Regions from separate parts of the Brevibacillus nitrificans genome, predicted to be linked through region 3. Evidence: riboswitches for the same ligand, from Rfam matches in the RefSeq annotation. Region 3 holds a riboswitch; each other region holds the start of a gene.
What was found. A riboswitch is a leader RNA that binds a small molecule or an ion and turns the genes downstream of it on or off. The one in region 3 is predicted to bind lysine.
Positions count from the first base shown of each region.

Region 1: linked by a shared signal. The riboswitch ahead of dapD (2,3,4,5-tetrahydropyridine-2,6-dicarboxylate N-acetyltransferase) and the one ahead of EDM59_RS13575 (amino acid permease) in region 3 are both predicted to bind lysine.
Region 2: linked by a shared signal. The riboswitch ahead of EDM59_RS26410 (transporter substrate-binding domain-containing protein) and the one ahead of EDM59_RS13575 (amino acid permease) in region 3 are both predicted to bind lysine.

Region 1 covers NZ_RHHU01000001.1:139,245-150,161, reverse strand. The annotation lists gene EDM59_RS00740 (hypothetical protein) at 1-71, opposite strand, end outside; gene EDM59_RS00735 (class I SAM-dependent methyltransferase) at 68-853, opposite strand; gene EDM59_RS00730 (hypothetical protein) at 1,072-3,123, shown strand; gene EDM59_RS00725 (hypothetical protein) at 3,179-3,367, shown strand; gene EDM59_RS00720 (EcsC family protein) at 3,405-4,256, shown strand; gene EDM59_RS00715 (GNAT family N-acetyltransferase) at 4,231-4,779, opposite strand; gene EDM59_RS00710 (flavodoxin) at 4,863-5,306, opposite strand; lysine riboswitch at 5,461-5,646, shown strand; gene dapD (2,3,4,5-tetrahydropyridine-2,6-dicarboxylate N-acetyltransferase) at 5,859-6,569, shown strand; gene EDM59_RS00700 (aspartate aminotransferase family protein) at 6,583-7,794, shown strand; gene EDM59_RS00695 (N-acetyldiaminopimelate deacetylase) at 7,799-8,932, shown strand; gene EDM59_RS00690 (hypothetical protein) at 9,183-9,779, shown strand; gene EDM59_RS00685 (DUF4912 domain-containing protein) at 9,891-10,253, shown strand; gene EDM59_RS00680 (glycoside hydrolase family 73 protein) at 10,309-10,917, opposite strand, start outside.
Region 2 covers NZ_RHHU01000018.1:185,934-196,850, reverse strand. The annotation lists gene ahpC (alkyl hydroperoxide reductase subunit C) at 1-475, opposite strand, end outside; gene EDM59_RS26420 (ParM/StbA family protein) at 1,048-2,244, shown strand; gene EDM59_RS26415 (hypothetical protein) at 2,254-2,583, shown strand; lysine riboswitch at 2,745-2,927, shown strand; gene EDM59_RS26410 (transporter substrate-binding domain-containing protein) at 3,037-3,879, shown strand; gene EDM59_RS26405 (amino acid ABC transporter permease) at 3,994-4,728, shown strand; gene EDM59_RS26400 (amino acid ABC transporter ATP-binding protein) at 4,750-5,490, shown strand; one part of gene EDM59_RS26395 (IS3 family transposase) at 5,551-6,497, opposite strand; one part of gene EDM59_RS26395 (IS3 family transposase) at 6,497-6,890, opposite strand; gene EDM59_RS26390 (cupin domain-containing protein) at 7,022-7,561, opposite strand; gene EDM59_RS26385 (alpha/beta hydrolase) at 7,798-8,442, shown strand; gene EDM59_RS26380 (DODA-type extradiol aromatic ring-opening family dioxygenase) at 8,470-9,252, shown strand; gene EDM59_RS26375 (hybrid sensor histidine kinase/response regulator) at 9,311-10,917, opposite strand, start outside.
Region 3 covers NZ_RHHU01000009.1:40,852-49,706, forward strand. The annotation lists gene EDM59_RS13555 (APC family permease) at 1-1,178, shown strand, start outside; gene EDM59_RS13560 (LrgB family protein) at 1,228-1,896, opposite strand; gene EDM59_RS13565 (CidA/LrgA family protein) at 1,893-2,264, opposite strand; gene cidR (cidABC operon transcriptional activator CidR) at 2,375-3,274, shown strand; gene EDM59_RS13575 (amino acid permease) at 3,377-4,825, opposite strand; lysine riboswitch at 4,945-5,131, opposite strand; gene EDM59_RS13580 (DinB family protein) at 5,225-5,719, opposite strand; gene EDM59_RS13585 (CGNR zinc finger domain-containing protein) at 5,896-6,453, shown strand; gene EDM59_RS13590 (MFS transporter) at 6,550-7,734, shown strand; gene EDM59_RS13595 (alpha/beta fold hydrolase) at 7,847-8,608, shown strand; gene EDM59_RS13600 (hypothetical protein) at 8,553-8,855, opposite strand, start outside.

The DNA.
Region 1 (10,917 bases), on a different contig from region 3:
CATTGCGAAAAAGCATCATCCAATAGCGCGACATTCGAGTGATGACCGTGCAGGCAAGCGACCTTTTTCATACATGTGTCTCCATCTTGCTTGGCTTGTGGGCAATGACACGAATGCGCTTGTAGTCGACATACCACTGCCCATTCTGATAGAGTGCAGGACGCAAAAGGTCGCTAATCTCGGTGCAAACCTCATCAATTTCTGCGGCGGACAGGCCCGTGAAAAAAGGACTGCAAAACGAATCCAGCCAATGCCGCAATCCTCGGTCGCCGTCTGGCATGAGAGTGGGTCTGTCAAAATGAGAGGACAGAACGACCCGAAACCCTTGACGTTCGAGGACTGTCGTATATTCACCGATGCTAGGGAAGTACCAGGGAAAGCGATCGTCGGAAGAAATCCCTCTCGCACCAAGAGCGGTATGCAGGGCATCGGTAACCTGCTTGCAGTTGTCTTTTCCACCGAATTCTGCCACGAATCGTCCGCCGGGTTTCAGAGCCAGCCAAACGGATTCCACGACAGATTCCGGACGCTTCATCCAGTGCAGGGCTGCATTGGAAAAGACTGCATCGTACTGTTTGGACGAGCGGAATGTATGAGCATCAGCGATCTGAAACGACAGACCAGGGTACTTCGTCCGAGCAGCTTCGATCATGGCAGGGGAAAAGTCGGTCCCATCTACCTGTGCCCCACTTTCGGCCAGCTGGGCCGTCAGATCTCCAGTCCCGCACCCGATATCCAAAATGCTTTCTCCTGAAACCGGTTGTAGCCAGTCAATCAATCCTCTGCCATAATGAGAAACGAAGTTCATTTTTTCATCGTAGTGGGTTGCGTTCCATTGGTTGGTTTGCGTCACGAGAATCCCTCCTTGACCTAGTTTTACCAGCTAGGTAGGTATTCGTCAAATCTATATAAATTATCATGTTTATAGTATTTTCCTATATCTAGGCAGCGGTAGTTGAGCGAAGGACATGGAGGGAAGTTTTCCCTGTCAAGAAACAAAAAGGAGAAAAGGCTAAATTTGTCGAATGGTAACCGGTAGAATATGAAGTAGAGAAAGTGAGAGGACATCAATTGAAAAAATGGGTTGTATCAGCGCTTTTAGTGTGTCTGGCTACTGGCAGCCTTCTGTCAGGTGCAACGGTTTCGCCAGCCATGGGGGCGACTACAACGATGAAGCGGACGAGTCAGGCACCTGCGCCTGCGCAAAAGCCGATTCATGACATGATCGTTTTTAATGATTTTCAGGTCGCTGGCTTGTCGGCTGGTGGATGGAATTGGGTGAAAAATGACGAGTTTATCCTCCCGCCCGATACCCCGCTCGATATTGACATCACGCAAACGACTTATGGAAGTGGAACAAATGTAAGCAGGAGCGAAGTATTCCTGGATGGTACGGAATTGACGGCCTTCCAGAATGAAAAGACAGCAGCGCAAGCTTCCCTGAAGTGGCAGATCCCCCGATTTACCATCCCTTCTGCGCAGCTTTCTCCTGGCATACATACGCTGACCTTTGTCGTGACCGATGCGAAAGGGCAAAAAAGCACGGTGCATGTACGGTTTCGGGTAGAAGAGCAGAATTATCCGTTGATTTACGAAGGGGACAACTCCGTTGGGGAGCCGATCCCTACGGGTGATACCGTACCCATTTTCGGGGTCGTTGGCTCCAAAAAGTTTTCCAGTAAGGCTTCTGGAAAGTGGACGTTGATGAACTCATCGACGAAGCATGAGATGAGGTCGGCGAAAGGCACCACGTTTTCAACAGGTTCACTTGCTTTTGGAAAATATGAACTCATCTTTACACCTGATGATAATAATGCAACCTCGTGGTCAGCTAATCTACAAGTAGGGTTACCAGAGTTATACCAAGGAACAGATGAAAATGGTCAAAAGCTATCACAGGATCAGAAGCTGATGGCACCACAGGCACCTGGTACGTTACAGCTCTATTCGCCCTATCCTGGTAATTGGTGGGTAAATGGAACAGGGCAAACTTTAACAAACTCGCAGTATTTTGAAGTGGCGATTCCTGAAATGTTGGCGGGTATGACAATCAATGTGACTTTTGAGCCGAATCAAAGCTCAAATGATTCTCCGTTGAAAGCAGTCTCCACGCTTCAGATTCAGGTGCCAGGTACTCCGCAAGCATGTCAAGCAACAACGGCCACCGCGAACATGGATGTCCTGATGCAAAATAATGCAAAGTCATCCTTAATGATTGAGGAACGTGATTTGTACTCTTCAAACGCTACCGTGAAATTTTACCAAAACCCAGTTTACTTGATTTGGCTGGCAACGGCTGCAGACCATATCAAGGTAGGCAGCGAGGAAGACGATGAGGAAGGACCAGGTGTTTGGGCTGTAGATAACGTAATCGTAGATGCTTCCAAACTTAACTGGGATCATACGGCACTCAAACTTTCCGAATATAAACCCGGACGTTACAAAGTAAATTACTATAGTAAGCGGGAGCCTCGTCAATCCTGGTGTGGTTACATACAGGTCGTTGAAGACACTCGCCCGGTATCGTCATCGAAGGTTTGTGAACAAGGGGATTCCGGTGCTGTACCGTATCCGACTCCGATGCGTTTCTTGACCAAAAAAGGAAAACAGCTGTCGGATGGTGACCATATTGTTGTCGATTCCATAAGTGATCTGGACGATCTCGAGGAATTGGTGCTTATGTCTACCCACGTAGAAAATAAAGGGACCAAGAGGATCATCTTGAATCAGAGCAGCAGAACTGCCCGAAGATATATCCATGTTCCTGATCTGGTTTGGGAGGATGGCAAAACCTTTTTGGGATCGAGGCAAGAAAGCGCTGGAGGTACGATCCAATCCAGCAATGAAGTGAAAGTCTCTTTCAACGACAAAACGCTATTGACCATTGAGCCAAAACGAGCTACGAAGGATGATGACAGGTCGGGCGATCTTGGCAGTGACTCGCTGAACATCAAGCAATTGATCGAGGCACAGCTTGGCCAGCCTGGTATCTTCACGATTGAAGTTACGAATACAATGGAATATCGTACGTGCCAGGTCACCTATGGCGGAAAATCCTACACAAAGGATACCGACGTATTAGAAAAGAAACAGAAAATGACACTGAAGATCGAAGTCAAATAAACTTGTACGGAACCCTCTGCCCAGCAGGGGGTTTTTCCAATAGGAGGGTACCTTCATGACCGAGGAACAGCTAGCGGTCCTAGAGAAGTTTGGTTTTCGTGCAGAAGGAGAACAGCTGAAACATTTTAAACTGGGAATCGTAAGAGAAAAAGAGGAGTTTGCCCGATTTTCTTCGACGGAAGAGCTGCAGGCATACGTAAAGCAGATCCTTCGCAATCAATGCTTGTGGAAACGGCAGGAGTAACATAAGGAACACGATGATTTTCCCAAGGAGGCTACAGATGGGGATAGAGACAAAGGATCAATTGCTTCAGGGATTAAAAGAAGTGGAGAAATGGGAGAGCGAGCAAAAGGATCTCTGGTTTTGGGAAAAGCTTGGACGCCTTCCTTTCGTTCTGCTAGATCGAATCACGCCGAATTTCGTTCGGGAAAAGCTAGGAACAGCCGTTGACGAGATGGCTGTCTTTTTGGAGACAGGCGGATCGTATCTGGTTCAAGACGAAGCGGTGTATAGCAGGTTTCGCTCGCGAATGGCAGGGGCAGGACAGCCCTCAGGTGAGGTGGCTTATGTGGCAGCACAAGCTCCAGTAAAACTGATGGATGATGTAGCACGAGAGCTGAGTGAGTCGCGCTCTACGTTTGCTACTGTACAGGGGGCCACTACGGGGATCGGCGGCATTTTTACGCTTGCTCTGGATATACCGCTTTTGCTGGGTACCTCGTTGAAGGTTTTGCAGGAGATGGCGCTCAGCTACGGCTATCGTCCTGAGGAAAAGCGGGAGCGTTTGTTTGTCGTGAAATGTCTGCAGTTTGCTTCTTCTGATATCGTCGGAAAAAAGGCGATTCTCGAAGAGCTTTCGCAGTTTGACAATCCGGCGGCTCAAAAGGATGTGATGGCCCAGCTGCAGGGATGGCGAGAGGTCGTGGTCACCTATACGGAGAATTTCGGGTGGAAGAAGCTGTTTCAGCTGGTTCCAATCGCAGGAATCCTTTTTGGTGCCTACCTCAATCGCTCCACCGTTCAGGATGTCGCCGAAGCGGGGATGATGCTGTACCGCAAGAGGCGCATCCTGGAGCGGTTGAGACAGGCCGAAGAGGCTGTGGACGTTACAAAGTCCACTCTTCAGCCGTAATGGCATACATGTTATGGTCTTCCCAGGCACCGTTGATTTTCAGGTACCGTAAAGATTTTCCTTCATAGCGGAACCCGTTCTTTTCCAGCACGCGGATCGAGCCTACGTTATGAGGCATCACACCAGCCTGAACACGGTGCAATTGGGCTTTTGTAAAAGCGAATTGCAAGGCGAGCTTAACAGCCTGTGTCGTGTACCCTTTGCCATTGTGCGATTGATCGAGGAAGTAGCCCAATGTAGCGTTCTGCCATACCCCTCGCACTACGTTGGATAAAGCGACCCTTCCGATCATTTGCTCGTTTTCTTGCAAAAAAACTCCGAAGGCAAAGCCGCGATCATTGGCAAAATCCCGAATAGACTGTTCGATTTGCTCCTGTTGGCCTTCGCGGGTATGGAAGGAAGCAGGGCGAATCGGCTCAAAAGGCTGAAGAAACGGATGATTTCGTACACGCAGTTCGAGTAGCTCATCTACGTCTTTTTCTTGCAGAGGGCGCAAATAAATGGAATCCGTATGTAGTTGCAAGGGTTCTTCCTCCTCAAACAAAAAATGTGGGAGGGAAATTTTATCATATGCGCTTTCTGCTGTAAAGGATGGGAGCGTTCGAACTAACCAAGCAGCTCAACAAAGGATACGCCAAAGGCTTTGCAAACCTCGACTTCCTTAGGTGTCGGGGCGAGCTCGATTTTCAAACCTTCCAAAGGTGTTTCCGCACCGCATTCACGTGCTTTTTGCAAGAAAATATCTACAGCGGCACCGACATGCTCATATGCGGAGTCGCATGAACCAAAAGCGGCGACTTTTTTGCCGGCAAGACTGATGGAATCCATGCCGTCATAAAAATCCATGCACTCATCCGGAAGCTCTCCATCTCCCCACGTATATGCCCCAAGTAGAATCGCGTCGTACGATTCCAGCTCCTGTGCTGTTGCGTCAAATACTTCTTTTATTTCGAGCGTAGCGCCCGTGGAACGAACGCCTTCTGCGATTGCTTCCGCGATTTCTTGCGTATTTCCAGACATGCTTGCGTAAACCATCAAAATGTTTGCCATAAAATTCGATGTCCTCCAATCAGATAATGAAAATCATTCTCAGATACAAATTAATGAAAATGATTCTCTTTGTCAATAAGGATTTTTCTTTCTCAGAAACTGTTGCCACACCGATGCGATTTTGGTAGAGTTAAGTGAAATTATCAATAAAGTTAGTCTAAATAGAGGTGCGCTGAGGAATAGTACATCTTTTCGCAATCTGTCGGGGGGCAGGGAAGGAAGGAAAGGCTAAGGCGCCGAAGCTTTTGTTATTCCCCTGAATAACAAGGGTTGGGGTGCTCGTAAAAAATGATCATCCTGTCACGAGAGCGGCTGGCTCTTGTGGAGCGCTATTTACGATTTGCTGCCGAGATATCGAAAGCAATGAGTTGGCGCATGCACTCATTGCTTTTTTTCGTCTTCGGAAAACTTGTTTTGAAAGTGGTTTTTTAGTAAATAAGGATGTATGTGGCATGCTTATTTACATCAGGCAAACGATGCGCCCTTACGTATTGGGAAGCGGCCTTTGCCATACATTTTTCAAATGGTTTTGACTAAAAGGAGGAACTACCTGTGAACATGATGGATGCGAATGAAATTATCTCGTTTATTCAAAAAAGCGAAAAGAAAACCCCTGTGAAACTATACGTAAAAGGAAATTTGGAAGGTATCGATTTTGGGGCGAGTGCAAAAGCGTTCATCACAGGTAATACTGGCGTGGTGTTCGGTGAGTGGAAAGAAATCGAGCCGGTACTCGCTCAACACGCTGAGAAAATCGAAGACTATGTAGTTGAAAGTGACCGTCGCAATTCCGCGATTCCATTACTGGATACCAAAGGCATTCAAGCCCGCATCGAGCCAGGTGCCATCATCCGCGACCAAGTAACCATCGGAAACAACGCGGTTATTATGATGGGGGCATCGATCAATATTGGTGCAGTGATCGGTGAAGGCACCATGATCGATATGAACGTCGTAGTAGGCGGCCGTGGCACAATCGGAAAGAACTGCCATATCGGAGCAGGCTCTGTCATTGCAGGCGTAATCGAACCACCATCAGCACAGCCGGTTGTGGTTGAAGACGATGTTCTCATCGGCGCGAATGCAGTCATCCTCGAAGGAATCCGCGTAGGAAAAGGCGCAGTGGTAGCAGCAGGTGCAGTCGTGATCGAAGACGTACCACCGTACACAGTCGTAGCGGGTACACCAGCGCGTGTGATCAAACAAATCGACGAAAAAACTCGTTCCAAGACAGAAATCAAGCAGGAGCTACGTCAGCTGTAAGGGGTGCAGGAACATGGATTGGCGCTCACTTGATGAACAATACATTGTATCCACATACAAGCGGTTGCCCATTGCGATAGCAAAAGGCGAAGGAAACTACCTGTACGACACCAATGGCAAAAGCTATCTTGACTTGTTTACCGGGCTTGCGGTCAATGTGCTCGGACATTCCCATCCCCGTGTTTTGAGAGCTTTGCATGAGCAGGGCGATCTGTTTTTGCATATCTCCAACGTGTTTCTCAACCAGCCAGCCATTCGATTGGCCCAGCGATTGGTTGAGAACACCATTGCGGGTAAAGTCTTTTTCACCAATTCGGGAGCAGAAGCGACTGAATCGGCGATTAAACTGATCCACAAATGGACGAAAACGGATGGGGCAGGTCGCGAAGGAATTGTTGTTCTGCGCAACAGCTTCCACGGCCGCACGCTTGGAGCGGTTCGTCTGACCAGACAAGCCCATGTCTATCAGGATTTCCCGCAACCAGCATTTCCGGTATATGAGCTGGACGCAGAAGATACAGAGGGGCTTCGAGCCATCTGTCGCGAAGCCAAGCCAGCAGCTGTCTTGATGGAACCCGTGCTTGGATCCGGTGGTGTAGTTCCCCTCACAGAATCGTTCCTACGTGAAGTAGAAGCGATTTGCCGGGAAGAAGGCATGTTGTTTGCCATGGACGAAATTCAAACAGGCATGGGTCGCACCGGTAAGCTTTTTGCTTATCAGCATGCAGGAGTGACTCCAGACCTGATTCTCTTCGCCAAAGGTGTCGGTGGCGGATTGCCTCTCGGTGGGGTGATCGCTGGAACGAAGCTGATGAACCAGTTCAAGCCAGGTGATCACGGTACGACATTTGCTCCATCGCCCCTTTCGGCTGCACTTGGGAATGCAGTGATGGACGAACTGCTTGACCCAGATTTCGCTTCTTCTGTTGCTGAGGTGATCGAGTATCTGTGGTCTGGCTTGGAGGATTTGCGTTCAAGGCTTCCCGAGCAGCTTCAAGCCTTGCGCGGAAAGGGCATGATGGTTGGGATCCCGCTATCTGTCACGCCTGAAGAAGCAAGCCGTCTGCAGAGCCATTTGCTCGAAGAAGGAATCTTGGTCGACGTTACGCAAAAGACGATCGTTCGATTGCTGCCGCCGCTTACACTCACCAAAGAAGATGTCGATCACTTCCTTGCCGTGTTTGCGCGCCAGCTGAAAACGTCCAGTCCGGCACAGGAGGCGTAGGCGGATGGCTACATCTACGTTTGTACAGATTCGACGTGACCTACACCAAATACCGGAGCCAGGGTTTCAAGAAGTGAAAACCCAGCAATATTTGCTCCGCTATTTGGAAGGACTGCCACAGGACCGTGTTCAGATTCAGACGTGGCGTACAGGGATTCTCGTAAGAATTCCAGGGACTGATCCAAAGCGCACGATTGCATGGCGTACAGATATGGACGGGCTCCCGATAGCTGAGGAGACGTCCTATCCTTTCCGTTCCCTGCATGAAGGCTTTATGCACGCTTGCGGTCATGACATGCACATGTCGATTGCCCTTGGATTAGTGACGCATTTTGTTCATCATCCGATTGCGGACAATTTGCTGTTTCTCTTTCAGCCAGCCGAAGAAGGCCCAGGTGGCGCTTTGCCGATGATGCAAAGTGAAGAGTTCGCTCTTTGGAAGCCCGATTGCATTTTTGCCCTGCACATCGCGCCAGAGTATCCGGTGGGACAGATTGCGACGAAGCCAGGCATTCTGTTTGCCAATACGTCCGAATTGTTTGTGGATCTGGTGGGAAAAGGCGGACATGCGGCGTTCCCACATCAGGCAAATGACATGGTCGTAGCTGGCAGCCATCTGTTGACGCAGCTGCAGTCGATCGTATCCCGGAATATCGACCCTCTGGATTCGGCGGTCATCACTGTCGGTAAAATCGAGAGCGGAACGAAGCAAAATATCATCGCAGAGCGGGCCAGACTCGAAGGTACTATCCGTACGTTCTCGATGGAATCCATGGCTCGGGTAAAAAGTCGCATCGAGGCACTGGTCAAGGGGATAGAAGCGGGCTTTGCGTGCACGGCTACCATTGACTATGGCTGCGGCTATTGCCAGGTTTACAATGAAGAGGCATTGACGGAGGAGTTCATGCAATGGGTTTCCGAGGAGTGCCCAGACGTGACCCTGATTCACTGCAAGGAAGCGATGACCGGAGAAGATTTCGGTTACTTCCTCAGTGAAATTCCTGGCTTCTTGTTCTGGCTAGGCGTCAATACCCCATACGGCCTGCATCATTCCAAGATCGAGCCTAGTGAAGATGCGATCGAGGTGGCGATCCATCTCGTCTCACGTTACTTCACCAAGCTGTCTGAGAGACCATAACCTGTTTTTCCATACGAAGGAGCAGCTTAGCTTAGGCTGCTCCTTTTGTTGTCAAGGGTACTTCCTGCTTATTCACATCTCTTGTGCATAAGTCTTTCCTCCTGATTGTTTTGAACTTGTGGATACTGTGGATATTGTTGAAAAAAGTTCGAGCAAGACCACAACTTTTTGCTTGTTTAGGCGTATAAACTAGTAAGAAAAAATTCGGAATAACAAGCGCTGCCGCGCAAACATACAGGAGGACTAAGACATGAAAAAAGCATGGTTGTCGGCCTTGTTGTCGTTGACTGTTGTGGCTGGAGTAGGAAGCACTGCTTTGGGTGAAGGCTCCATGAGAGTATTCATGGGCGGAGAACGTATCGTGAACAGTATGGGATCGTCCAATGCCAATTCGGTGGAGGATTTGGTCAATAAAATGGGTGGGTTCGCCAATTACGATCAAGGCTCCGGGAAAATGGAAATTATTAAGCCAAACGTGAATATTCTGGTGTTAGAGGGGATTCAGCAAACGCGGAATAAAACCGTCGTTTTCAGCAACCCGATCAAGGGCTACAGCGATAAAAATGTGCCGCGTACCTTTAATGCATTTGTAGAGGTTGACAATGCGCCCGTCGCCAAGGATCTTCGTATGCAGCTCGTCTTGATTTCACCAGAAGGGAAAGAAGTAGACAAAGGGAAGGAATGGAAATACTCCACTCAAAATGCGAATAGCTTCTATTTTTCTGAGCCATTCGTATCGACGAAGCTGGAAAGCTATGGAACGTATACGATTCAGGTCCGGATGAAAACCGAGCAATTCAAGTCGTACGTCGTTGTCGGTGAGAACACGTTTACAGTTGGAAGATAAAATAATAGCTTGTTTGCGTTCCCACGTGGCTTGTTCACATGGTATAATAGGTGGAAAAGCCGATATACATGGTGAAAGCGAGTACATGAAAGAAAGGAACGATGGGAGCGAATGGAGACAAATCCCCCGCGATCATCCACAGACGTAGAAGGCCCGAGTATACGCATCGCCTGGAAGGATGATCATTCTATCCAGGCAGAGTGGAACATGACGAAGGAGTTTGAGCTGGAAGTGGAAAAGAAATTTTCAATCCCTTTTGCCGAACTGCCCTTTGTCTTACGCCTTTTCGATGTGACTGACCGCAAAGAGATCCGCGATGACGGAACTGACCTTTACACTGATTTTGATATCAACCACCGTTCGTCCGAGTGGATTCTTTACGGAGTTACGCAAGGATTGGAATATTGTGTTGATTTGGGCATTCGAATGGTTGATGGAAGGTTTTTTTCACTATCGCGATCTCAAATGATTTGATCAACGTGCTCATGAATAAGGAAGACCCTCTGAAAAGAGGGTCTTTTTGTGTTACTCAAGGCATTTGCCGCTGTTTATCGAGCAAGCGAAGGGCTACAGCGAGTACGGCCCAAACAGGCATCGGCTCATCCAGCTTGCTTAGCCATTCAGGGGAAGTGAGCAGGCCTTCCTTTAGAGCCCGCGTTCCCAGGTCGACTTTCCAGGCGGGATAGCCGGAGGGCTCTTCGGGAGCAAACTGGTCGTATTGGGTCAGATCGTATGTCCGGATGAGGGTGGTTAGCTTTTCTGCATATTTAGAGTCGGTGGCATAGCCGGCCTTCTGTAGCGCTTCTGCGGCTTCCTCGGGGGTTGCAGCCATAATTACTTTTTTGTACAAAGGCTTTTGCAAAAAGTCGGCATGATCGTCCAGAGACTGCTGGTAGTTGTAATAGGCCTTGAATTGAGCGGTTTGCGTAACGATCTGCCCGTTTACCTCTTCTTTGGTAACGACAGTGACAGAGCCTGCTGTCCCAGTCCCTTTGATGCCAAATAAGTTATAGGAGGATCTGCCTGTCGCCGAATCGATCGGCACTTTTTTCCCCCATCCCGATTCCAGGATCGCCTGCGCGATGGTAATGGAAGGGAGGACGTGATGCGTCAAGTACGTTTGTCTGGCGGAACCAGC
Region 2 (10,917 bases), on a different contig from region 3:
GAACATATTGAGCTGCTTTCAGTTTGCTAACAACTGCGCTTGCATCGCGACCGATACCGCCAGCGTTGATTTCCAGAGCTTGTACAACACCGTCTGGGTCGATGATGAAAGTACCGCGATCAGCCAGTCCATCTTCTTCGATCAATACATCGAAGTTGCGGGAGATGGTGTGAGTTGGGTCACCGATCATGGTGTAAGTGATTTTGCCGATAGTCTCGGAAGTGTCATGCCATGCTTTATGAGTGAAGTGAGTATCTGTGGAAACGGAGTATACTTCAGCTCCCATAGATTTCAATGTTTCGTATTGGTTTTGGAGATCTTCCAGTTCAGTTGGGCAAACGAAAGTGAAGTCTGCTGGGTAGAAGCAAACAACGCTCCATTGACCTTTGAAGTTTGCATCAGTAACTTCTACGAATTCACCGTTTTTGTAAGCTTGTGCTTTGAAAGGCAGTACTTGTTTTCCGATGAGAGACATTCTGAAATTCCTCCTAAATATTTGTTGTAGAGAATTATTATTAAATGTAATAATTCTAACTTGATAACCATTATCACTCATATTCTTCTGTTTGTCAATGAAAATAATAATAATTTTAATTAAGAAGTAATTACTAGCTAGTCTTGATCATTTGAAGAAGGAATATACTTGCGATTTGGTCTTTTTTCATAGGCAACCCATCCCGCTCGAAGTAGCTATTCTATATAACAGAAATACTATTTACGAAAAGCTACTGACCTATTCAACGAAATGAATGATCTGAATCACGATAAGACGAGAGACGGGAAAGCTTATTCTCCGTCATTGGGCATGGAGAATGGTCCATGCCTTTTTTACTGGAAAAATGCAGATTTTATCGGCGATAGGTCGATAGTTTCTATTCTGGGGGGGACGGCAGGATAACGAAAGATTCCACTAGAATGATCAACCAACAGTGGTATCCAAGGTTCCGTAATAGAATGTGTTGCTATATGCCACTCGGTATTGCCTGGTAATGCGAAAAGGAATTCAACGTAACGCCAATGGAAACGACTCAAGAGGAGGAATTACGTATGCAATTTCACTTTTATGTAGGGAACGACAATGGGAATAGCGAGCATGACATTTTCGTTGACGGAAGGCTGATTCAGCAACCGAATGTGAATTGTGCAGTAGATGGACTTCCCTGGAGTGAAGAACAGTCTCCGGAAAGCATTATGAAAAACCTCCAGGATCAACTGATTGTCACCATTGATTCACCTTCTGCACGACCAGGAATGTATTACATTGGAAAGTTCGCGTTAGATAGCGGTGAGTTACTGGATACCATGCAGGTTGGGATTGATTACAAATATGATGTGGACTTGCCCATCGTAAATACATTGGGACAGATCGCGTCAGTAGCTGTACAGAAAGTATTTGAAGAAGACAAGGGAATCCCTGAAAATATCGACGTATTGGTGGATATGGCGACAGCGCTTCCGATTACTCAGCATACAGACGAAGCATCAGCCAGGTTTGAAAGAAGATTTATGGCGGGGCCTCACAATGTTACCGTTCACTTGGGGAAATTACGGGTGACCGTCAAAGTTATATTCGACTTTACAAAAGTAGTCCCTGAAGCGACGCCTGTAACCTTTGCCCTTCAGAAAGACGAGGAAGGGAATTGGAGAGAGGGCGATATTTTCAACGAGTTCGCCCAAGCCTATGCGTTGCCCGAAAACTTTAACGGCAGCTATTTTAAAGACAAACGGATTTTGCATACAGATATCGGAGACGGTTCTACGGAATATCCGATCACGGAAGGGAATAAGCTTCTGCGGCAATTCGTGCATGGAAGCAATCACGGAGCGGGCTATGCCATTGAAGAAGCTTTAGATGAATTCAATCGACTGATTCATTTGCCAGATAGTCCTCGACAATTCTTTAGTGACGTCATAAAAAATCCGAACCATAAATACCATTCCAAGGCGATTAAGACCTTGCGAAGACCGCTCGAGGGACAGGCTAAACAAATCATTACGCATATCAGAAAGCAGCTGACAAAAGCGAGAAACGAAATCGACGTGATTTGTGTGTATGGCGGGGGCAGTATTCTCATGCGTTCCATTCTGCATCCAATGCTTAGGGAGCTATGCGAGGAGAGGGAAATCAAGCTGTTGTATATTCCGCCTCAGTACGCGGTGACGATGAATGCGAAAGGATTGGATGCCTTTGTGCGGGGGAAGATTTACGAAGCACTAAAGGAAAGAGCCAGACAAGCCGTTTAGGAGTGCGCCATGAAAAAGCCTAAAAAGCCAGGGGATAACATTAGTATTAAAACAAAAAAGAACGAATCTCCTCTTATTGTAGAGTGGATCAATTCCCAAACGAATTTGATGGATTCCATTCGCTATCTCATTGAAAATGAAGTGGTCGCGAATGGGATTCGAAATTTACAAAACCATATTCCAGCAGAAAGACAAAATGAGCTTTTGATTGCGAATCTTCCAAATGGCAAGCGATCAGAGGAAACCGTTCCCGTAAAGGAAGCCGCATTATGGAAGAAACCGGAAAAACGAATCCCCGATGATGACATTGATGATGAAGACATCGAGTCGTGGACATGAAGCTTTTCAGGGCCGTGCCATGCGAAGTAATACTTTGTATGAGCAAGTAATCCTTAGGGAGAGAAAGGACCATTTCCATTTACTTTCATCAGAAGTCAGGTTGACACAAGTAACGCATCATTGTACACTTTCAACATAATTAAATAAGACCTCACTTAAATCAGTGAGGTAGAGGCGCGATGTTTAACAGTCCTTTGCGGAGCTTGAGACGCTGTGATGCTAGGGAGAAGGAAATGTCGCCGAAGCTTGTAATATGCTCGGTATTACTTGCTGGGTCTGCAGTTAAGAGCTGCAGGACTGTCTCAATAAATTGTCCCGATTTATTGAGTTGTGCTATCTCATTTGGGTAAAGAGAGGTTTTTGGGTAACTGCGCATTTCACGCGGCCTGAGACAATCTCAGGTCGCTTTTTGCTTTGTAAAAATACTAAAATTTTTAAAGAGGGGTAATCATCATGAAAAAACAGTCTACATTTTTGGCAGTGTTTCTATCAGCAATGGTAGCTTTAGCAGGATGTGGTTCGAGCACGACGAGCAGTCCGGCAGCCGCACCAGCAGCGTCCGACAATACATTCAAAGTTGGTTTGGAAGCAGGTTACGCTCCTTTTAACTGGACGCAAATGGACGATTCCAATGGTGGCGTGAAAATTGACGGCAACGCCGAATTCGCAGGCGGCTACGATGTAGAAATCGCGAAAAAGATTGCAAAAGGCTTGGGCAAAGATTTAGTGATCGTGAAAACCGAATGGGATGGTCTGGTACCAGCTTTGACCTCCGGCAAGATCGATGCGATCATCGCGGGTATGTCTCCAACGGCCGAGCGTAAACAAACTATCGACTTCTCGGACAACTACTATAAATCCAATCTGGTTATGGTTGTGAAAAAAGGCGGAAAATACGAGGGAGCTACCTCGATCCAGGATTTCAAAGGGGCGAAGGTAACGGCTCAATTGAACACCTTCCACTACTCTGTAATCAATCAAATTGAGGGCGTCGCTCAGGAGCCTGCGATGGACAACTTCCCGGCAATGCGCGTGGCACTGGAATCCGGTATGATTGACGGTTACGTTTCCGAGCGTCCAGAGGCAGTGAGTGCTTCCTCGGCAAACCCTAACTTTGCCATGGTTGAGTTTAAAGATGGATTTAAAACATCCGAAGACGATACAGCGATTGCCGTAGGGGTACAAAAAGGCAGCGAGCTGACCGGCAAAATCAACGAGATTTTGAAAGGCATCTCCGAGGAAGAGCGCACAAGCATCATGGATGCGGCGATCAAGAATCAACCAGCAGCAAAATAACCCGACTCCCCAAAAACCGGCTGCACGATCCGCAGTCGGTTTTATCACGGGATAGGTCCAACATGTAAGGGCGGAGTGTAGCCGAGTTTTCTAATTAAGGAATGGAGGAGTAAGATGAGCTTTGAGTGGATTGTAAAAATCGTCTCCGATAACTGGCCGATGTTCCTGCGCGGAGCGGGGATGACCCTTCTCGTCGCCTTGCTCGGTACGATTGTAGGGGCCATCATTGGTCTCTTGGTTGGGGTCATCCGTACGATCCCTGTACCAGAACGCGGCCCTAAACGTGTGGTTCTCAAACTGGTTAATGCCATTCTCTCTATTTATATTGAATTTTTCCGTGGAACGCCGATGATCGTTCAGGCGATGGTCATTTATTACGGCTCTGCCTTGGCATTCGGATTCGATATGGACCGGATTTTTGCGGCGATCTTTGTCGTTTCGATTAATACAGGGGCGTATATGGCCGAGATCGTTCGCGGCGGTATCATTTCCGTTGATAAAGGTCAGTTTGAAGCGGCACAAGCCATCGGGATGAATCATGTGCAAACGATGTGGAATGTCGTCTTGCCGCAGGTGATTCGCAATATCCTGCCGGCAACAGGGAATCAGTTTGTCATCAATATCAAGGACACTTCCGTATTGAACGTGATTTCTGTTTCAGAATTGTATTTTACAACCAAGTCGATCGCCGGAAACAACTTCCGCTATTTTGAATCGTTCTTTGTCGCATGCGTCATTTACTTTATCATGACGCTGATCGTAACCCAAATTTTGCGCTACATCGAAAGAAAATTGGACGGGCCTGACAGCTATACGATGGTGGGCTTGGAGACAGCAGGCAAGAAATAACCGAGGAAGGAGGGCACAGACATGGAAACGATCATTGATATCCAGCAACTAAAAAAATCCTACGGGAATCACGAGGTCTTAAAGGACATCCATTTCTCCGTTAAAAAAGGTGAAGTGGTCACCATCATTGGTTCGTCGGGGTCCGGCAAATCGACGCTTCTGCGCTGCATCAACCTGCTGGAGAAGCCAAGCGGCGGCAAGATCATTTACCACGGGGAAAACATCCTGGATGACAAGCACGATATTTTTGCTTATCGTCAAAAGCTAGGGATGGTCTTCCAGCAGTTTAATTTGTTCAATAACCACAATGTTCTCGGCAATTGTGTGGTCGGGCAGATCAAGGTGCTGAAGCGCTCCAAAGAAGAGGCTGAAAAAGTAGCCATGAAATATTTGAAGGTCGTGGGGATGGACAAGTACGTGAATGCCATGCCGAAGCAGCTGTCAGGCGGTCAAAAACAGCGCGTGGCTATCGCCCGAGCGCTTTCCATGGAGCCGGATGTGATGCTCTTTGATGAACCGACATCGGCCCTCGATCCGGAAATGGTCGGAGAAGTCCTGAAAGTCATGAAGGAGCTGGCGGGTTCGGGTTTGACGATGCTGGTCGTCACGCACGAAATGGAATTCGCCCGGGAAGTATCTGATCGTGTGGTGTTTATGGACAAAGGCGTCATCGCCGAAGAAGGAAGTCCGGAGCAAATTTTCAATCAGCCGAAGCAAGAGCGCACGAGAGAGTTCTTGAAGCGGACCTTAAAGCAGGCCTGATGATAAAAAGGAGTGGCCCCATTTAAAATGTACCCTTTGTAAAGGACACTTTTAAAAAGTCTAGGCAGCTCTCAGTAGATGATCCCTGTATTGAACGGGGGTCATCTTTTTTAAATTCCATTGGTATCTATAGTGATTGTAGTACGTCATGTAATGCTTAATTTCACGTTTTAATTCTTCAAGACTCGTACATTTCTTAATCGAGGCTTCGTCTTTAAAATGACCAAAAAAGGACTCCTGAGGGGCGTTATCCCAACAGTTCCCTCGTCTTGACATCGATTGGCACAATGTAAGTTTCTTCACCAATTTCTGAAAATCAGGGTGAGTATAATGCGTTCCCTGGTCGGAGTGGATCATGGCATCTTTTGCCCTCTTAAAGTTTCGATTCTTTTTTAATTTGAGAAGGGTATCCGTAGCTAAGTCCATGGTGATACGGTCTGACACATGGTAGGCCAAGATCTCATTGGTCGAACCATCTTTTATCGTGGATAGATAGGCTTTTTGACCTTTGCCGTAATAGAGATAGGTGATATCCGTTAAAAGCACTTTCCCAGGAATATTTTGTTTGAATTTTCGGTTTAAAAGGTTGGGTACAACTCGGTGCTCCTGTGTGGCTTTCATCATTCGTCTATATGGATTTGCCTTTCGAATGGGACAAATGATGGCAAATTTCTTCATAATCCTCCGAATACGCTTCAAATTGAAGACAACTTGAAATTGACCCGCCAAGGTCATTTTAATTTGACGAGCCCCTTTCTTACGCCCTTTAAAATGGAAGGCTTTTAAGATGATCTCTTTTGCGATTTCATCCTTCTGGTCTTTTTTCTTTCTCTGTTCCTGCGACTTAGCCGAGAAATAATTATTATAATAACCGCTACGAGACACACTTGCTACTTCACAAAGATAACGCACCATATGTTTAAGTTGGTACTTTTCAATGACGGAACGGATAAGCATATATTTCTGGCCAGGAGGCAGGACTACGGGCTTTCCTTCAGCCCCCTTTCTGCTATACGAATCTTTTTTAACAGTTCATTTTCGGCTTTTAATAAGTTGTTTTGAGCCTCTAAACGAGCGTACTTTTCCTCTAGAGTCAGTTCCTTTTCACGAGGGCGTCCAGTGTTTTCGGTTCTACTGTCATGCAACCCAAGCAACCCGTTTTCGCGGTATGCGTTAAGCCATCTTTCTGCAGATGACTTCACTCTTTGTAGTCCAATTACATCCACATCAAACCCATATTCCTCAAAGATCTGTCTTGGAAATTTTCCTTTTTCGTATTCAACAATAAAAATACGCTTAAATTCATCGGTATAAGTAATTGACTTCGCACTTACTGATTTGATGTGAGAATTTCGCTTTAGTTGGTTCATCTCTTTTTCCGTAAATATCTTCTTGCTCATACTTTCCCCAGCCCCGATTTTTTTCTTAATTATACAGAAAAGTACCCTATAGGTAGACTTTTTTAACGTGTCTACTCTATAGGGTACATTTTACATTTGTGGTCACTCCTTTTTTGCGCACGGATCGAATACTAGAATACGTCATGCAATCCCGTATCCGAATAAACCGAGATCAAAACAACAGCCTTCTTATCCCCGATATTTTTCACGAAGTGCGGCACGCTGGCGTTCCAGCTGAAGGAGTCGCCTTCTTCCAAAATCATCGAGTCTTCCCCTTGTTCGGCAAGCACCTTTCCTTCCAGCACCAAATGGCATTCCTCACCCTCATGGGCATTGGCCTCGCCCATCGAAGCGCCAGGAGGGAACTCTACCAGCATCATGCGCAGTCCGCCTTTGGAGGTGACGTGCTCGATTTTCAGGTTGTTGTGGGTAGAAAAGGAACGCTCCGCCCTGCGAACGACGCGCATATGCTGTTCTTTTTCCAGCAGTAAATAAGGAAGCGGGACGCGGAGAAAGCTGGAGATGGTTTGCAGCGTCTGTATGGAAGGCGACGTATTATTGTTTTCGACGTTGCTGATAAATCCTTTGGAAAGTCCTGTTCCTTCGCACATTTGTGCGATGGTGATTTTCTTTCGATTACGTATGGCACGGATTTTTGATCCTATATCCAAATGGTCCACCTCAAATGTTTCCTGATAAAAAACTTAATTTTATCTTAGCAAAAATAAATTTGACAATCTACAGCTATCGTTGTTATCTTATAGATGAATAATATTCTTATTCAGAAACATTAAAAGGCATCTTTTTCTTATTTTTTTGCCCGGGTGTTTCCTAATATGAATGTAATATCCTTATTAAAAAACAATTGTTGTTATATACATCGTATTTGGGGAAGGGAGACGGCTAGATGAAAACGCCCATGATTTATGAGCTGCAGCGTCCGAAGACAATCGATCCGAACAAAAAATATCCAGCCCTTTTCGTGATGCATGGCATCGGAAGCAATGAGCAAAACATGCTGTCGTTGGTTCGTGGGCTGGAGGAGCAGTTCTTCATTTTCAGCATTCGAGGGCATTTGCCACAGCCGCCGGGTTATGCGTTTTTTACGATTCAGGGCTATGGGAAGCCGCATCGCGAGGTTTTTGATCAAGCCATCGGCAAGCTGACCAGCTTTATCGAATATGCGACGGAGCAGTATCCGTTGGAGCAAAGCCAGCTGTACCTGCTCGGCTTCAGTCAAGGTGCGATTTTGTCCATGACACTGGGTCTGACATTGGGCGATCGCATCAAAGGGATTGTCGCACTCAGCGGGTACATCCCGGGATTTGTAAAGGAAGAGTATGGGAAGAAATCGGTCGACCACATGAGCCTGTTTATCTCCCACGGCGAGATGGACCAGGTGCTGCCTTACGAGTGGGGAGTCGCGAATCATGAGTATTATCAAGGACTTGGTGCAAATGTTACGTTCAAATCGTACCAGGATGGGCATACCATTTCGATCCAAAATCTGCACGATTTTCAGCAGTGGCTGCTCGCATCACTGACCAAGTGAGAACCAATGACAAAGGAGAGGATTTCCATGTTTCCGTCCTTTTTTATCGCGCATGGGGCGCCCATGATCGCTCTGGAAAACAACGATTATACCCAATTTATTAATGAGCTGGGGAAATCCCTGCCAAGACCAAAAGCCATCGTTCTATTCTCCGCTCACTGGGAGTCGCAAACGCAGCAAGTAAGCGATGTAGACGAATTCAGCACGATTTACGATTTTGGGGGCTTTTCCGAAGAATTGTACCGCGTTCAATACCCGGCAAAGGGACAGAAGGACATCACCCAGGAAATTATTGGCCTATTTGAAGCGCAGGGAATCTCCTTTTCGGTGGATTCTAGCCGCGGATTGGACCATGGGGCATGGGTCGTCTTGCGATTGCTATACCCAAATGCGGATGTACCTGTGATATCGATGTCGGTCAATTCGCAGTTGGCTCCCAAAGAGCAGTACCAGATCGGGAAAGCTCTGGCAGCGCTCAGAGAGCAGGACATTCTCATTATTGGCAGCGGGGGGACGGTCCATAACCTGCGGGCGTTGAAGTGGGCAGAGGATAACGGGCTGGCGGACGACTGGGCACTGGCGTTTGATGAGTGGCTGGAAGGTCGTTTGAAGGCTTGGGATGTAGATTCCCTGTTTGACTACCGGGTTTTGGCACCAGCGTCTCAGTATGCTGTGCCTCCTTATGGCAGCGAACATTTTGTCCCGATTTTTTACGCAATGGGTGCGGCAGATCAGGAGCGTGAGGCGAAATTGCTCCATCGCAGTTATCGCTATGGCAACTTGAGCCATAGTGTTTGGCAATTCGGGTGATTGGAAAGCAGGTAAAGCAGGTAAAGCAGGTAAAGCAAAAGTCCCTAACAGGAAACCGTTAGGGACTTTTATTTTGCTCATCGCGATTTGGAATCAAAAAAGACACAATCGTTCCTTCATTCGGTTTGCTTGCAATGGAAAGGCCCTGTCCGTACAGCTGGGTCAAACGTCGGTGCGTATTTGCTACCCCAATCCCGCTTTTTCCTTTCACGGTGGTATCCAGCAGTTGAAGCACCGTGTCTTGATCCATTCCTTTGCCATCGTCCTTGACTTCAACCAGCGTAAAGCTGTTTTGCTGCGTAATTCGAATGGTAAGTGTACCGCCTCGGTTCCGAGAGAGAAGACCGTGCTTCACAGCATTCTCGACCAGCGGCTGAATCGAAAGGGGAGGAAGGAGAACAGAGATGTCCGGGTCCACCTCCCAGACAATCGACAATCGCTCTTCGAATCGCTCCTTTTCGATGAACAGGTAGGCTTGGACTAGCTCCAGCTCGTGGGAAAGGTCTACGAGTTCACCGGTATTCAGAAAGTGGAAGCTGATCCGTAAATAAGAGGCAAAGGCATCGCCTAGCCTGCGCATTTTCTCCGTATCGATTTCACTGAGCGCCATAATCGAATTGAGCGTGTTAAAGAGAAAATGAGGATGAATTTGTGCCTGCAAATAAGCCGCTTCCATGCGCAAGCGCTCTTGAATCGACTGCTTTAAGGTCGTCAAGGCTCGGATCCGGTACCGCAGCTCGAGGGCGTCAACCGGTTTGGTTACGTAATCGTTGGCTCCTGACAAGAAGCCGGTGTATATATCTGCCGGCTGACTGCGTGCCGTCAACAGCAGGATCGGCAGCTCGGAAACGGAATACTGCTCTCGCACGCGCTGCGTCAGCTCGTAGCCGGACATGTGGGGCATCATGACATCCGCAATCAGCAAATCCCATGGCTGGGTACCGAGCAGCTCCAAAGCTTCCTTTGCGGAGCTGACTGTTGTAATTGCATAGGGCTCTGCAGAGAGTATCCCGACTAGCACATTGAGATTGACAGGATCATCATCGACCGCCAAAATTCGAATGCTTACGTCAGACTGCAGAGGTGGAGCCAGCAAAGCGGCTGCCGCGACTTGGCTCATGGTTTCATCCGAAAAATAAAAGGCATCTGCCGCAGCTTCGTCTTGTACTGTCTTTTTATACAACGGACGCCGCTGCGGCGAAGACGAGTCAATGGAAGGGTCGGCGAGTGGAAGCTGGAAGCTGAATACCGAGCCTTCCTGTGGTTTGGATGCAACCGTCAGTGATCCGCCGTGAAGCTCTACCAGCTGTTTGCAGATACTGAGCCCGAGCCCGATTCCTCTACCGTCACTAATGCCGTGAGTGCCTTGCTCATAAGGGAGGAAGATGCGTGCCATGGTTTCCTCATCCATACCGACTCCGGTGTCTGCGACGCGAATGATGGCATGCTTGTCGGATGTCTCGACAGAAACGGAGATAGTGCCCTGCTCCGTGTATTTCAGTGCGTTGTGCAGCAGGTTGTACAGGATCTGCACGAGCCTTTTTTCATCTGCCAAAACAGGTGGGAGTGTTTCTGCGATGTCCATCTTCAGTTGGATCGGTTTGCCTTCCGTCATATAGGAAAGCATGCCGATGACCCCAGGTACGACAGCTTGGATCTGCAGAG
Region 3 (8,855 bases):
TTCTGCTGCTGCGGGCATTCAGCTCAGGCTGTTCAGCTTTGACCGGCGTAGAAGCGGTATCCAATGCGATTCCCAACTTCCGAAGTCCGGCTCCGAAAAATGCAGCCCTGACCTTGATCATGATGGGGCTGATTCTCGGTGTGATGTTTATGGGCATCAGCTTGCTGGCTTACGTCTTTGGCATCGCTCCCAGCCCGAAGGAAACGGTCGTTTCGCAAATCGCATCCGCTGTCTTTGGCAGAGGGATCCTGTATTATTTTATCCAGGCTGTTACGGCTCTTATCCTGTTCCTGGCAGCGAATACTGCTTTTGCAGCCTTTCCCCTGCTCGCCTTTATGCTGGCCAAAGACCGGTTTATGCCAAACATGTTCATGGTCCGAGGGGATCGGCTCGGCTTCTCCAACGGGATCATTTTTCTCGGCATTCTGTCCGCGATTTTAGTGATATCGTTTGGCGGAGAAACGGAGAATCTGATTCCGCTGTATGCGCTCGGGGTCTTCATCCCATTTACGTTGTCGCAAGCCGGCATGATGAAGCGGTGGGTGACGAAAAAGCCTGCCGGATGGTTGGTTCCTTTTCTCATCAATACGATTGGGATGCTGACTACGCTGACGATCTGCCTGATCTTCCTGATCACGAAATTTTCCCAAGTCTGGACGATCTTCATTTTTCTACCGATCGTGATTTTTATCTTCCGCAAAATCAACGGTCACTATCAGGACTTGGCAAGCGAGCTGAGACTGGACATCACGACCGACAAGCCTCAGGCAAAAGGCAGCGTCATCGTGATTCCGGTGGCGGGTATTTCGCAGGTCGTGAAAAATACCATCAGCTACGCGCAGTCCCTGTCTGATGACATCGTGGCCGTCTACGTGGGCTTCAGCGACGAGGACATCAAAAAGATGGAGGAAAAATGGGAGCTGTGGAATCCAGGAGTACGCCTGATCGTTCTGCGCTCTCATTATCGAAGTATCATCAAGCCGCTGTTCAAGTTCATCGATACCGTGGAGTGGAAGAAAGCCGATACGGATCATGTGACGGTCATGATCCCGCAGTTCATCACAAAGCGTTGGTGGCATAATCTGCTGCATAACCAGACCAGCTTTTTCTTGCGGGCGTATTTGTTTGCCCGGCAGGATGTGAAGATCGCGACCGTACCGTATCGTTTGAAAAAATAGGCAGAAATTGAAAAGAGGCAGTCCCTGCGAAAGGGATTGCCTTTTTCGTTTATACAACGATCGTCGTGACGAGCTGTGTAACCAATGCAGCCAGGATCATGGAAATACTGGAAACCGTTCCCGTCAATGAGCCGATTTCAAAGGCTTTGGACGTCCCTGCCCCATGTGCGCTCGTACCCAGAAGAACTCCGCGGGCGATGTCATCCTGAATGCGCAGATAGGAAATGATGTACGGACCGATCACCGAGCCGAGCAGCCCTGTAATCAGGACGAGGACAGCTGTGATGGAAGGCACTCCGCCGATCATTTCGGAAACATTCATGGCGATCGGTGTAGTGATGGACCGCGGGATCAGACTGAACATGACCTGTTTGTCTACATGCATCAGCAAGGCCAGCAAGGCAGAAGAGACGACAGCGACTGCAGAGCCTGCTGTGACGCTCACTACGATTTGTGAAGCGTGTTTTTTCAACAACGGAAAATGCTTGTAGAGCGGTACTGCGAATGCGATGGTAGCAGGCTGCAGCATGTACGCCAGCCATTTTCCACCTGCGTTATAGGCTTCGTATGCCGTATGAGTGCCGAGGATCAGAAAGACCAGTGCAACAGGCGTGAACAGCAAAGGTGAAAACAACAGAATCGGTTTGTAGCGATAGAGCCTTTTGGCAATCAGATAAAGAACGATAGTGACGAAGAAGCCCAAGATACCGCCGATCATGATTGTGATTGCTCCTTCCGTTTGGCAATGCGCTGTGCCAAAAGACCGCTTGCGGCCATGACGATGGCTGTGCCAATCGCGATGACGATAAAGATTTGAAAGCCTTCATGGAGCATCAGATTTTGGTACGAAATAATTCCTACAGATGGCGGGATGAAAAACAGCAGCAGCTCTGCCAACAGAAAGCTCGCTCCGGCGTCAATCCACTCCAGGCGAATCCACTTCAGCTGCAGCAGGAAAAACACCAGAAACATGCCGATGATACTGCCAGGAATCGCGATGTCGAGCCATTCCACTAGAATGTTCATCAGTATGGAAACGATCACGAAAAATCCAGTTTGTGCCATAATTTTGAGCCATTTTCTCAAGATGTCCCTCTCCCTCTAGGAAAAGTGTACATCGTCCTAAACTATAGGTAAAATGCATATATAGAATTATTCGCATTCACGATATCTATCGTTCAGCGGAGGGGTGTCAGGTGGATATCCGTCATTTGCAATATTTTTTGGAAGTGGCTCGTCACAACAGCTTTACGAAAGCAGCACAAGCCTTGTATATCACCCAGCCGACGATCAGCAAGATGGTCCGAAATCTGGAAGAGGAGATCGGTGTTGAGCTGTTCGAGCGGGTTGGGAAGCGGGTCTCTCTGACCGACGCCGGGTGGGTTCTGTTCTCGCAGGCGGAAGTGATGGTCAAATCGTTCGAAAACATGACGGTTCATATTAACGAGCTGATGGATCTGAAAAGAGGCCGCCTGCGGATCGGACTTCCGCCGATGGTCGGAGCGAGCTTTTTCCCTCAGCTGATCGGACAGTTTTGCGATCAGTATCCAGGGATTCGTCTGGAGCTGTTTGAAGCGGGTTCCCATAAGGTAGAGGCGGATGTGGACGCAGGCATTCTCGATTGCGGAGTGATTCTGCTGCCGGCGAAAGAGGACGTCTTTGACTACTATTCGTTCGTGAACGAAAACATCATGCTGGTTGTGCATCCGTCTCATCCTTTTGCGGATCGGTCCGAGGTGCCGTTCAGCGATTTGGAGGGAGAGCGGTTCCTGCTTTTTCAAGAGGACTTCGCACTTCATAACCGGATCGTGGATGAATGCGTGAGGGCGGGCTTCCATCCCCACGTCGTCTACAAAAGCTCCCAGTGGGATTTTCTCAGTGAAATGGTCGCCGCCCATATCGGGATCACCCTTTTGCCCGAAACGATTTGCAGCGAGCTGGACACCGATCGTTTTCGCATCCTTCCGTTGGTGAATTCCTCGCTCAAATGGCATCTCGGGATGATTTGGCGGAAAAACGCCTACCAGTCCTTTGCCATGCGAGAATGGATCCGCTTTTCGCAGGAGAGCCTGCCTGCTCGCTATACGGCCAAATGATCAAATAAAAAGCTCCTGGTCAACCATTTCAGGGAAGTGGGAGACCGGGAGCTTATTTCATCCAGGAAGAATTTATCAGATTCTTAGCCAGGTTTTCTAATGTTAGTGGGTGTTCTCGTCCATGCTGAAGTCCACTTTCTCGAGGGGAACCAGCTTGGTCTTCTTGCTGAACTTATACACCAGCCAGACTACGAGGAACAAAGGCAAACCGATGTAAGAGACCATAGCGCCGTTCCAGTCGATGGCCTCCCCTGTAAACGCCGTGTAGTTTTGACCGACAATGACTACACAGCAGATGATGAAGGCGAAAATCGGGCCAAACGGGAACCATTTCGCACGGTAAGGAAGCTCGGACAAATCGCGTCCTTGGGCGAGGAGCGCCTTGCGAAAGCGATAATGGCTGACTGCGATTCCGAGCCAGGCGATAAAGCCGGACATCCCGGAGGCATTCAGCAGCCACACGTACACAGCGCCTTCCCCGAAGAGCGAGGATAAAAAGGCGAGTGCCCCGACGAGGGCGGTCACGATCAGCGAGTTGATCGGAACACCGCTGCGGGTTACCTTTGCAAACCATTTGGGAGCCTTGCCTTCTTTGGCGAGGACCCACAGCATTCGGGTCGAGGCGTACATTCCTGAGTTTCCTGCCGACAGGACGGAGGTAAGAATGACTGCATTCATAACCGAAGCAGCGAAAGCAAAGCCTGCCTTTTCAAACACGATGGTAAAAGGACTAATGGCAATATCGGTGATGTCCCCACTGATCAGATTCGGGTTGTCGTACGGTACCAACAATCCAATGATCAGGATCGCCAGGATGTAGAACAGCAGGATGCGCCAGAAGATTTGGCGGATCGCTTTGGGGATGCTGTGAGCCGGATTTTCACTTTCCCCTGCTGCGACACCGACCAGCTCTGTACCTTGAAAAGAGAATCCGGCGATCATGAAGACGCCGAGAATCGCCATGTAGCCGCCGTTAAAAGGCGCTTCTCCTTTGGTAAAGTTGGTGAATCCGACTGCCTGTCCGCCCATGATGCCGAAAATCATCAGCACACCGATGACGATAAAGACGATGACTGTAATGACTTTAATCAGAGCAAACCAATACTCCGACTCACCGAAAGACTTTACGGATAGGGCATTGATAACAAACATGAGGACGAGGAACAGGGCGCTCCAGATAATCGACGGAACATCCGGCAGCCAATACTTCATGATCAGGGCAGCTGCCGACAGCTCGACGGCGATGGTAATCGCCCAGTTGTACCAGTAGTTCCAGCCGAGCGCAAAGCCCAATGACGGATCGACAAAGCGAGTGGCGTACGTACTGAAGGAGCCGGAGACAGGCATAAAGGCTGCCATTTCCCCGAGGCTGGTCATCAGGAAGTACACCATGATGCTGATGGCGATATAGGCTGCCAGAGCTCCGCCAGGACCTGCCGTATGAATAGAGCCGCCGCTCGCGAGAAATAGTCCTGTACCGATGGAACCGCCGATGGCAATCATCGTCAGATGGCGAGCTTTGAGGCCTCGTTGCAATTGATTGTCTGACATTCTTGTGATGCACGACCTTTCTCTGGGGTGTTTGGAGACAGGGAGGACAAAAACAAAAAAACCGCCTCAAAGCCAAAGAATGGCACAGGGCGGTATTAGCCAATCCCCACCATGTCTTCACTGAAGATAGCGCACCACGTTTGCCGGGCAAGCAAACGTGACAGTTCTGTCCCTTTCGAGAACAGACCCAGCCCATGTGCACAGCGATGCACAGTGGACTTCGGCGGTTTTTCCCTCTTCTGTAGTCTTAGATTTCGTCTGAATCTCGTACAGAATACTATAAAAGCCGCGACCTCTATCCTCACCGTGAATGATGAGGATGATTATATGAAATTGATTTATTCATAAACTATATAAAATTTTGCAGCAGGAATCAATTAGAAAAAATCGGGATCGTTTCTACAGGAAGGTTCGCTTTGCAGGCCAGGAGCCTTGCAGCTTGCGGATTTGAATGATTTGTCCCGTGTGAAAGGCATCGTGCAGCATAATGCTCATGACGCTTTGGCTGGCGGGAATGGAAGGCAAAGCTTGATCGAGATCTTGTTCGCTCAAGGAAGCCAGCTTTTCCTGAATCTGACGATGCACAACCTCCATGCGCTGCATTGTTTTTTCCCAAGCCTCTTCGTCCTCGGCACCACCTGAAGGCACAAACGTATCGTCATTGGTTTCTGCCGAAAGGGGAAACTCCGTGCCCAAGAGTCGGTGCAGCAGTCGTTCTTTGAAGAACAGCAGATGACTGACCGTTTCCCAGATCGTGTTCGCTGCTTCGCCGGTTGGTCGCCAGCTTGCCTGGGCAGCCGTCACGCCAGCTAGTGCATCGCGCAAAGGGGGATACCAGTCTTCCTGTTCATACGTATACAGCCAGTTTTGCAATAGCAATTCTTTTCGACTCATTTGTCCATCCTCCTCGTCTGTAAAACAGATTGGTGCAGCGGTATAATAAGGCAAAGAAACAAATGTGTGTAACCTACGAAATATAATTTGGTAGTTACAAATAAAAACATATCATAACCGAATACTGGAAACAAGAGAGAAATCAAGCGTGTGGAAAAGAGATGGGGACTGCAGAAATGGAATGGTTATGCATTGATTTTTTGAATAGTGACTGGCGCGATTGGCGTGGTTCTGGCCGCAGTGAAAACAGGCTGGAGAAGGAGGAATGGGTGGCTGATTTTTTGCAGCAGTGGAATCTGCAGGCGCCTTTGCCTGTCGAGCCAAAAATGGGAGCCAGGCTGCTGAATTTGCGGGAGTGTATGAGACGGATGACGGAGTGCACGGTTCGCGGGGAAGCCGTGGCCCCAGAGGATCTGGAGGCATTCAATCAGGTGCTTGCTCTTGCGCCTTTTTACCCGCGTTTGCAACATGACGAGGGGGGCTATCGTTTGGAAGAGGTGACCCCTGTGAATGGCTGGGAGCTTGTCATGTCTCGAATTGCCCGTTCGTTTGTGGATCTGCTCGTACATGAAGAAGCCAGCCGGATCAAAATATGCGACAATCCTGATTGTCAGTGGATCTTTTTTGATGAGAGCCGCAACCGCGTACGGCGCTGGTGCGACGACAAGATGTGCGGAAACATCATGAAGGTGCGACGGTTTCGTGAACGGCAAAAGGAAAAAGAAAAAGGGTGAGGCGCAGCTGCGTTTCGCCTGAAGATAGACCTTGTTTTCAGACTATTAAAATATCTCGTGCTATACTCGCTAAAAAGATTTCTCAGGGAGGCTCCGATGAACCAACGCGTGCTCTGGCTGCTATCGATCGCTCAGTTTCTGTCCATGCAAGTCTGGTTTAACTTTTCTGCCATTATGCCTCTCGTTCAAGAGCAGTGGCAGCTCTCCTCCACACAGTCTGGGATCATCGTTGCGACCTTTCATCTGGGCTATGTGCTTGCCGTTATTTTTTACAGCTTTGCCAGTGATAAGTACAACCCAAAATATTCGTTTGCCTACGGCTCATTGGTGGCGGGAATCAGCGGGCTGCTGTTTGCGGCCTTTGCAGAAGGCTTTTGGTCGGCGATGATTTTACGCCTGCTCTCAGGGATCGGGATTGCAGGTGTGTACGTGCCAGGGATGAAGATGGTGGCACAGCTGTCCCCGCCAGCTTCGCGTGGAAAAGCGATGGGGATCTTTGTGGGCTCCCTCGTGGTTGGATCGGGATTTTCTTTGTTTGTCTCGGGCGTTCTGCAAAATGCATGGGGCTGGCAAGGGGTCATCCTGGTCACCTCTTGCGCTTCGATTCTGTCGTGTGCCTTGATCCTGGTGTCAAAAATACCGGTTGTGTCGCTTTCCTCGACGCCTGTGACGCTTGCCCTGCTTAAAAAAATAGTGGCCAAAAAGAACTTGCTGGTCAACTTCGGCTATGCGGGTCACTGCTGGGAGCTCTATGCCATGTGGGCGTGGATCGGACCGTTTATGGTCTATTTTTACCAGCAGAAGGGGATCGCTGATGCGCTTACCTGGGGGAACCTCAGTGCTTCGAGCATCGTGATGATCGGCGGGATCGCCACCTATTTCGGAGGAATGCTTTCCGATCGCTGGGGGAATGTACGAGCCATCCGTCTGTTTATTTTGCTCAGCATTGCTTGCTCCTTTTCGATCGGGTGGATGCTCCTTGCTCCCATCTGGCTGGTTGTCGCGGTTGCCTTGCTCTACGGCTTTACGATTATCGCCGACTCTCCGATCTACAATAAGGCGATCGCGGATATTACCGACCCGGAGGTACTCGGCGTGGCACTCGGGGTGCAATCCGTTTTGGGCTTCAGCTTTACGATTATCTCGCCAGCTGTTTTTGGGTTGTTTCTCGATCACGGCAATTGGGGGGTGGCCTTCACCGTCATTGCGCTCGGCACATTGATTACCCCTTTCTGTATGCGCGCTTTGCAAGCCGCCGAGGTGCCTCTGGAAAGAAGCTGATCGGATCGTCATTTCAGCAAAAAGCACGCTTCAAAGGAAAATGGGCACATGATGACCCAAATTGAGACATAATAAAAAGCAAATGGTATGGGATCGGAAATGAGGTGACAGCGTGGGGCGTTATCGCAAAAGGTGGCTGCAGGGCTTTGTTCTCGTCGTACTGATCGCCGCCTGTGCAGCTATCTGGTATTTGCGGCCTTACCCGCCTGATCAGGCAGCCAAGTCGGCGATGCAGGGGGGAGAAGGTATCACGGTCATCGACACAGGGGATTGGTTGGTCTTTGAAGGCGGGGAGACACGCGAGCCGGGCATTATTCTTTATCCGGGAGCCTTGATAAAGCCTGAGAGCTACGCCCCTCTCGCTCGGTCGCTTGCGGGAGACGGCTATCGCGTATTCATCGCCAGGATGCCGCTGAATCTGGCCGTGAGTGACGCAGAGAGGGCCAATCAAGTGCTGAAGGCCTATCCGCATCAGTCGTTCGTGATCGGGGGACATTCCCTCGGAGGTGTCATGGCTGCACGCTATGCCGTGAATCATCAAGATCGTATCGCGGGCGTCTTTTTTCTGGCAGCTTATCCGGATAAAAAAGGGGATTTGAAGGAAAGCGGGATTCCTGTGCTTTCCTTGCTGGGTTCGCGGGATGGTGTCGTCGATCGGCAGGCGTACGAAGCGGCCAAGAGCTTCCTGCCAGATAGCACGAGCTACATGAGCATCGAAGGGGGAAACCACTCCCAGTTTGGCAGCTATGGCTTTCAGGAGGGCGATCAGCCTGCCGCGATTACGCCACAGGAGCAGTGGCAGCAAACCGTAGCGGTAATCAAGGAATGGCTGCAGACGGCGGTCCATCTTCCCGAGGAAGAATTCCCGAGATAACGCCGACGATCCGTATGTTTTCCGAAGGCAGAATGAGAGGAGAATCTTCTTTGCGGGTCGTAGTGAAGCAGCACTCCACCGGGTTGACATCAGCTGCGATCCGAACGAGAAATTGCCCCTCCTGACGAACCAGCACAGGCCTGCCAATGATGGGTTCCAGCGAGTAGTCGCTGATCAAGAGAGCATTGCCCGGGAGAATTCCGATTCCTGCAAGTCCATGATCACGCATGATGAGAGCAAATCGAGC